2 regions of the Exiguobacterium sp. HSB13 genome follow, and region 2 is predicted to be linked to the other one. Evidence: riboswitches for the same ligand, from Rfam matches in the RefSeq annotation. Region 2 holds a riboswitch; the other holds the start of a gene.

Region 1 (4,214 bases), on a different contig from region 2:
TGAAGTAGGAAATCGTCTGGAAGGCATTGGCGTCGATCTCGCCCTCAGCCAGTGCCATGTTCGGCTGGACATAATCGGAGAACTTGACGAGCTCGATTTTGATGCCTTCCTTCTCTGCTTTTTTCGCGACGTAGTCCCAAACTTGGGTATCCGAACCGCTGACACCGAGTTTGATCGTCTTTTCGTCTTCTCCTGATGCTGCGCACCCGGCAAATAAAATCGTCGTTAGTGTTGCTCCAATTGCTACTGCTTTTTTCATGGCTGAATCGCTCCCTTGATTAATGTCTTCTGATTTTTCGTGCGACGATATTGCCTGTCGTCTGTAAGCCTTGAACTAAGATGACGAGAATCCCGACCGTGATGATCATGACTTTCGTGTCGAATCGTTGATAACCATAGGTGATCGCTAAGTCACCGAGACCACCGCCTCCAATCGCACCTGCCATCGCTGACGCCCCGATCAAGCCGATCGTCGCGATTGTTAAGTTCAGGATCAGTGAACCGAGTGCTTCCGGTAGGAGGAAGCGGAAAATCGTTTGAAACGGTGTCGCACCCATCGCTTCTGCTGCTTCCAGAACACCTTTATCGACTTCGAGTAACGAGCTCTCGATCAGACGCGCCATGTACGGTGCGGCGTAAAAGACGAGCGGGACGATGGCGGCTTCGGTTCCGATCGATGTCTGGACGATCAAGCGCGTCAATGGAATGATCGCGACGAGTAAAATGATGAACGGAATCGAGCGGAAAATATTGACGATACTGTTGAAGAACGTGAACAGCGGGACGTTCTCGAGCAATGCACCTTTTCGCGTGACGACAAGTAGGATACCGAGTGGTAAGCCAATCAAAGTCGAGAATAAGAGTGAGACGGATACCATCGTCATCGTCTGCAAAAATGCCGTCCAGATATCACTGTAATTAACTAGCATGGGCAAGCACCTCCTCGACTGTCACCTGTGCCTGATCGATATAGTGTAACGCTCGTTTTACTTCAGCCGGCTCACCGATCAACTCGACGAGTAAGGTGCCGAACGGCGTATCCTGCAACTCTGTGATGCTCCCGTGCAAGATGTTGACATCGACATCGAAGCGTTTCGCGACTTGCGATAAGAGCGGCTGCCCCGTGTGATGTCCGAGAAAATGAATCTTATAGATTGGATGTGCATTTCGCGACTCGATTAACTGACGAATCGATGCTGGAATTTCGTCATGCATGACGGACCGGACGAAGTTTTTTGCCGTCTCGGTCTTTGGATTCGAAAAGACGTCGAAGACCGTTCCTGACTCAATCAACTTTCCAGCTTCAATGACGGCGACCCGGTCGCAAATCTCCCGGATGACGCCCATCTCGTGGGTGATCAAGAGAATCGTGATCCCGTACTCGGCATTGATGCGTTTTAATAACTGGAGAATATGATGCGTCGTCTGGGGATCAAGTGCTGATGTCGCTTCGTCACATAAGAGGACGGAAGGTTGCGTCGCCAGTGCCCGGGCGATGCCAACACGCTGTTTCTGTCCACCGGACAATTGATCCGGATAATGATCCGCCTTGTCCGCGAGATCAACGAATTCGAGCAACTCCGTCACCCGGCGTCGAATCTCGTCTTTCTTGACGCCTGCGAGAACGAGTGGCTTTGCGACATTCGTAAAGACTGTGTTCGCATTCAATAGATTGAAGTGCTGAAAGATCATTCCAATCCGTTGTTTTGCTTGGCGTAATTTTTTCGGAGACAGTTGCGTTAAATCTTCCCCATCGACCGTCACCGTTCCTGATGTTGGTCGTTCTAACAGATTGACACAGCGGAGCAGTGAACTTTTTCCGGCACCACTAAAGCCGATGACACCAAAGATTTCGCCTTTTTCGATCGTCAGGTCGACACCGTCGAGCGCTGCGATCGTCTGATCCTTCGTGACGTACGTTTTTTTGACTTGATGAAATGCGATCATTCCGTTTTCCCCCTTCATTCAACAAAAAAGGTCCCTTCTTGAGAAACAAGAAGAGACCTGGATCCGCACAGTGGCAGAATCCACTCCACTCATCTCTCAGACATCTGTCTGATGGAATTGGCACAGTGCTCATAATGAGTCTGTTGCCGAGGTTTCGCAGGGCCAGTCCCTCCACCTCTCTGGATAAGTATTGCGGTATGAAATTCGTATGTGTGGTGTTGCGTTGTTGCTTATGTCGTAAAACTAATTTTTACATTACGGGTCGAACCTTTAAAAGTCAACCAACTTTGCAAAAATAATCCATTTGTCGCATATCGATTGATTGACAAGTTATGGATTAGCTTAATGAACGAATCGTGATTCGTCAAGAACGATTTGACAAGTCATTTTCGAACGTGCTACCATCGTTTCAATGATTAATCCGACAATTCCAATATGATATTTATCAAGAGTGAACGAGAGACCTGGCTCTATGACTTCACGGCAACCTGCAATTTGTAAGGTGCTCCGACCAGCAAAGCGCGGCTTTGGATGATACGGTGAAAAACTCGTGGGCGTCCAAGCAGTGACGTCGACGAGTTTTTTTCATGAATGGAGGAAAAAGAGTAATGATGAACTATCCTGTATTGACTGGTGCCGAAGCGTTTTATCTTCAAGGTGGACCGATTGGTATTCTAATCTGTCATGGTTTTAACGCGACCCCACAAAGTGTCCGGGACGTCGGTGAGGCATTCGCCGCTGAAGGTTTTACCGTCTATGCCCCGCGCTTACGTGGACATGGAACAAACGTCCGCGAGTTCGAACAATCGACTGCTCGATGTTGGAAGCAAAGCCTGCAAGACGGCTATGAACGTTTACAAGAAACATGCGACCAAGTCTTCGTCATCGGTCAATCAATGGGAGCAACGCTCGCACTGTCGCTCGCCGCTGACAGGATTCCGTTTGCCGGCATCATTACGATCAATGCTGCACTCTCCGTTCCATCCTATGAAGCACTTTCGTTCGAGGACGGTCCACAGTATTTACCGGAAGGGGCACCGGACATCAAGCGGTCTGCTTTTGAAATCATCTATGATCTCGTTCCGAGCCGTTGTGCGTTCGAACTCGTCCGTCTGATGGATGAGACGAAAGGACGCCTTGGATCGATCCTTCTTCCGACATTGATTCTTTACTCAGCGACCGATCACGTTGTTCCACCGTCGAGCTCGGATTATCTGCATCAACATATCGGAACGAATGATAAACGCAGCTACTGTTTACTCAACTCGTATCACGTCGCAACCCTTGATCATGATCAGGATTTGATCGTTCGTGAGACGATCCGCTTCATCGAACGCTCAAGCCGATTCTCACAGGAAACAGGATAATAAAAAAAACAGCTATTCGTTTCCAAGTAGAAGCGAATAGCTGTGAGATCAAAGGACGACCATCATCGGCTCGTCTTTTTATTTATCTTTCTTGATGCTGCACCGATTGGAGCGGCTTCGGTTTTCCAGGCACCTCATGACAATGGCGGCACCGTGGCTCATACGACTCTGAAGCGCCGACTAGGATGATCGGATCATCGTAGTTCGCTGGTTTTCCATCAATCAACCGTTGTGTCCGGGAAGCCGGATCACCACACGAAAGACAGATGGCTTGCAGCTTCGTTACGAATTCTGCGCGCGCCAGTAATTCCGGCATCTTGCCGAATGGCTCTGCCCGGAAATCTTGATCAAGACCCGCACAAATGACACGTTTTCCGTCTTGTGCAAGTGCTTCGATGACTTGTACGATCTCATCATCAAAGAATTGAACTTCATCGATTCCAACGATTTGTGTTTCCTCCGCTACTGCTGCGTAGAGATCACGACTCGTCGCCATCGGAATCGCCACGACGGAGTTGCCGATATGAGAGACGACATGCTCTTCATGGTACCGGTCGTCGATTGCCGGCTTGAATACTTGAACGGGCAGTTTGCCGTACTGCGCCCGTCTGACACGACGAATCAACTCTTCCGATTTCCCGGAAAACATACTGCCACAAATTACTTCGATCCAGCCGTACTGATTTATTACATGCATCATCGTCCGACACCGTCCTCTAAAAATAGTCACTTTAACGAGTATAGCTCGAAACGGTATCGAGAAAAAGGGTTGACTTCCGGAAATCAAAATTCATTTTTTCTTTCCCTAGAATTTTTGTCCTTTCATTCCAACCGTCCCCTATTTCCTGTACACTGAAGAAGAAGATTCTCACGAAAGAAGGTGTCCCCGATTCATCATCT
Region 2 (4,214 bases):
AATCGTGCCCCTGCCTCATACCATGTCTTCGCGACGGTTTGGAACGACGTACACTGATTCGTACCCGACCATGTTTTTGCGACCGGATCATAGACCTCACCAGAGTTCGGATAGACGATGATTGGCACGTCTGTCAACGCCTTGACGTGACGGATAAAGTCAGTCGCGTAAGATGCCGGAAAGCAATTTGCACCGATTGCTGCGAGCTGTGGATGTTGTCCAATTGTCTCGATGCACGTCGCAAGTGCCGTTCCTTCACTAATGTGCGTCGCATCTTGAAGCGAAAACGTCAGCCAAGCGGACACTTCCGGATACGTTTCGAGAATCCGGAACAACACGACCGCTTCCTCGAGCGACGGAATCGTCTCGAATGCCAGCAGATCCGCTCCCGCTTCAATCAACGCTTCGATCCGTGGTCTGTGGAAGGCTTCTAGCACATCCACTGACACCCCATAATGACCGCGATACTCAGAACCATCTGCTAAGTAGGCACCATAAGGACCCACTGATCCCGCGATCAATGCGTTACTTTTCCCGCTACGCGTGCGTGCGTTTTGCGCCAAGGTGACTGTTTGTCGAATCAGCGCCTGTGCTTCCTTTGTCGTGATATGACGTTGCTTGAATCCTTCGATACTTGCTTGATAGCTTGAAGTGATCGCGACATCGGCACCTACTTCAAAGTAATCGTGATGGACGTGTTCGATCTGTTCCGGTGCTTCGATCAAGAGACGTGCTGACCAAAGCGGGTCGTTCAGGTCGAATCCCTTCTGTTCAAGTTCGGTTGCAAGGGCACCATCTAAAATAAGAAAGGGAACTTCCTGTAATCGTTGATCAACTGGATTTTTGATTCGGGACATCTTCAACACTCCGTTTCTGAGAAGAATTCGTGAACGCATGAACGATATAACAGATCACGATGAATGGAATACCACAGTACAAGGCGATTCGTTGTGTCGGATCAAATCCGATACCAATCAGAGAAATCAAACAAACGACGAAAGCGGCGATCGGTACGAATGGGAAGAGTGGTGTGCGATAGACCAATTCGTCGACCGTATGCCCTTCACGGAGGAATTGTTTCCGGAAACGATACTGAGCAACACTGATACTCATCCAAACGACGACGACAGCGAGACCGGAAATCGAGACGAGCGCGATATAGACACTTCCTGCTGCATAGATGCTAGACAGCAAGGCAAGTCCTCCGCCAAGCATGCTGAACAATACAGCTCGAAGTGGCACCCCACTTGGCGTCACCTGGGCGAAGAAGCGTGGAATCATGCGTTCGTTCGCAAGCGACCAGAGCATCCGAGAGGCGGCGTAAAGTCCAGAGTTCGCTGCCGACAAGATCGCTGTCAAAATGACGAAGTTCATCACGTCTGCTGCATAGGGAATACCGATCCGTTCAAACACGGCGACGAACGGACTTTCGAGTACGCCTTTCCCTTCCGTTGGCAATAAGACGGCTAACACGATGATCGTACCGACGAAAAAGAGAACCAGTCGTAAAATCGTCGTCCGGATCGCAAGCGGAATCGTCCGTTTCGGATCGACTGCTTCACCTGCTGCTACACCGATCAGTTCCGTTCCCGAGTAAGCAAAGTTCACGGCAAGCATCGTCATGAAGATGACGAAAGCGCCATTTGGGAACAGCCCGCCTTCGGTTAACGAAGAAAAGAATGGGGCTGGGCTACCATCTTGCAGTGGAATGAAGCCGACGATGGCTCCCGCACCAAGTAAAATGAAAGCAATGATCGTCACGACCTTAATCGCTGAAAACCAAAACTCGACTTCAGCGAACACGCGAACCTTCAAGACGTTGATACCAAGAATCATCGCAGCGAATAAGGCGCTGAACATCCAAACCGGAATCGACGGGAACCAACGTTGCATTAAAATGCCTGCTGCCGTGAATTCTGAACCAAGGGCGACCGTCCACGTCAGCCAGTAGAGCCAGGCCACCGTATAACCGGTGCCGGGTCCGATGTACTTCGTTGCGTATTTATGAAATGAACCGGTTTCCGGCATGTGTACGGCGAGTTCACCGAGACTTAACATAACTAAGTAGACGACGACTGCCCCAATCAAATACGACAAAATCGTCCCGACCCGTCCTGCTTGTTCTAACGTATAACCTGTACTTAAAAACAATCCTGTTCCAATGACACCACCTAACGACAGCATAATCAGATGACGTGATTCCATCTTGCGTCGAAAAGCCCCACTCGTTTTCATGAATTCGTTTCCTCCTCATTCCACCTATTTCAAATAAAAAACGCATCCTCACGGATGCGTCGGTCGACAATTCGGAAATCTTATCGATCGGGTGCAGCACCCGCAGGAATTAGCACAGTATCTTTCGACCTGTTGCTGAGGTTTCATAGGGCCAGTCCCTCCACCTCTCTGGATAAGTATGTAATTGTTCCTAACCCTATCAAGTCTTTTTCGAATTGTCAACACAATTCAGAATACTACTATCCAAAAAACATTCCGCATCGTATTGATCCGGAATGTTTGGAGGTCTTATTTTTTAGCGAATAAATCCGCTGTTTTCAAGGCTGCACGAACCGCTTTCCGGTTCAATGTCCCTTGCTGATGTTTCATTTTCTTCGTTTGGGCAGCCAGTTGCGCTTTGAGCGCCGCAATCTCTTGATCCTTTTGAGCCGTTCCTGTTTGTTTCTGCAATGCTTTGATTTTTTTATCTTTTTCAGCTAATTGTGCTTTTGTTTGTTTTTGCGCATCCGCAATCTTCTTCTCTTGTTCCGGGAAGAACCGTTCGAAACGGGCGACTGCTTCTTCAAGACTTACGCCAGAAATCGGTTGAACCGGTGGGAGCAACTCGGTTTGCGCCATTTGACGGTCAAACGGTACATTTTCAGGATAGTTCGTCTCTTGATAGATATGCTCAAGATCGTTGACGTTCAAGAAGTCGACGAAATTGTCGAAGTTACGCGCTTGAACACGTACTGGGCTTTGGAAGTCAGCATTGGCTACGACGTCAGATAATTGTGTATCTGCTTTGATATCGTTCGCCCAAATATGCGTCAACTGATGGTAATCCGTCAATTCGCGCATCCGTGCATCTTTTGGAATGAGGATGCTCGGCGTACCCGCAAGCGTCGCCGTGATGTTTCCGTGCAAGCGCGCACCAAAACTAAGGTCTGCTTGTCCGATGAAATCGAACCATGTCTGTGCGTTCAAGAAGAAACGGACCCGATCATTCATGTAAGTAGGATCCGACATCTTCACCGGATAGTTCGTCACTGAAAGATCTGCGATCGGGTGCGTTCCTGTGTACGTCAACTTCAGTTCCTTCATCCATTGGGGAATGAAGTAATGATTCGGGTATTCTTCCATTCCGCGTGTAATGAAATCAAGAACGTTTTGTGGAGCCAAACGTGACGAGTTGACCGTAATCATCGACTCAGGTGTAATGTTCGTTTCACGGATGTGCAAGTCGCGACCAAACGCGTACATCGAAGGACATCCAATGACACGATGATCGATCCCTTCGCGGAAACCAAGACGTGTTAAGTATTTCGATGTGATCTCTCCGCGAAGACCAAGCATGCTTGAGCGCTCGAGAACGGCACTGACGAATGCTTTAACATCTTCATCGAATGGGAATCCACCATCTAAGTCTGGTTCAAACGGTGCACGTAATCCTACACCGATGACGACGACTGGAATCTTTAATTTTTTGATGAGACGTGTATATTTCCGTAACGTCGGTACGAATTCTTTTCGGAATGCGTCCGCTAACGGAATGACATAAAGATCAAAGTTGGCATTGATTTCGTCTGCCCGTTCTTCGTCGTAATAGTAATAGTCAGGTGTAATCGTCGTACCTTCTGTCATTAACGTCCGAAAGATACTGTATTGATAGATAAGATTTCCAACGTTTCCTCCAATGGAATTATGTTTCATCAAATAAGGAGCATCGAACTGTTCGAATGGTGTCATACCTGCACGAATAATAATACGTTTCATAATGGATAAACTTCCCCTCTCGTCTGCTTTATTCGTCCTCGCAAGAAAAAAATACGGAAAAATATATTATCAGTTTTTTTCAATCTCATTAAGAATAGATGAATTTTATTTCGGAAGTCAACGATTCCTAAGGGAAACAGGTCTTTCGTCATCAAAACGAAACATTTGCATTACTCCATAATTTTTCTAAAATAGAAAAATGTAACTATTTAATCGTTTTGAGA

What was found. A riboswitch is a leader RNA that binds a small molecule or an ion and turns the genes downstream of it on or off. The one in region 2 is predicted to bind S-adenosylmethionine.
Region 1: linked by a shared signal. The riboswitch ahead of ACZGCQ_RS11365 (methionine ABC transporter ATP-binding protein) and the one ahead of ACZGCQ_RS14530 (amino acid permease) in region 2 are both predicted to bind S-adenosylmethionine.

The regions. Positions count from the first base shown of each region.
Region 1 covers NZ_JBUZOM010000001.1:2,181,841-2,186,054, forward strand. Annotated here, with positions in the region: gene ACZGCQ_RS11355 (MetQ/NlpA family ABC transporter substrate-binding protein) at 1-259, opposite strand, end outside; gene ACZGCQ_RS11360 (methionine ABC transporter permease) at 279-929, opposite strand; gene ACZGCQ_RS11365 (methionine ABC transporter ATP-binding protein) at 919-1,947, opposite strand; SAM riboswitch class I at 2,034-2,137, opposite strand; SAM riboswitch class I at 2,387-2,488, shown strand; gene ACZGCQ_RS11370 (alpha/beta hydrolase) at 2,556-3,314, shown strand; gene ACZGCQ_RS11375 (thymidine kinase) at 3,397-4,011, opposite strand; gene ACZGCQ_RS11380 (DedA family protein) at 4,195-4,214, shown strand, end outside.
Region 2 covers NZ_JBUZOM010000003.1:188,306-192,519, forward strand. Annotated here, with positions in the region: gene mmuM (homocysteine S-methyltransferase) at 1-857, opposite strand, end outside; gene ACZGCQ_RS14530 (amino acid permease) at 832-2,235, opposite strand; SAM riboswitch class I at 2,313-2,414, opposite strand; gene ACZGCQ_RS14535 (polysaccharide pyruvyl transferase family protein) at 2,524-3,990, opposite strand; gene ACZGCQ_RS14540 (ketopantoate reductase family protein) at 4,196-4,214, opposite strand, start outside.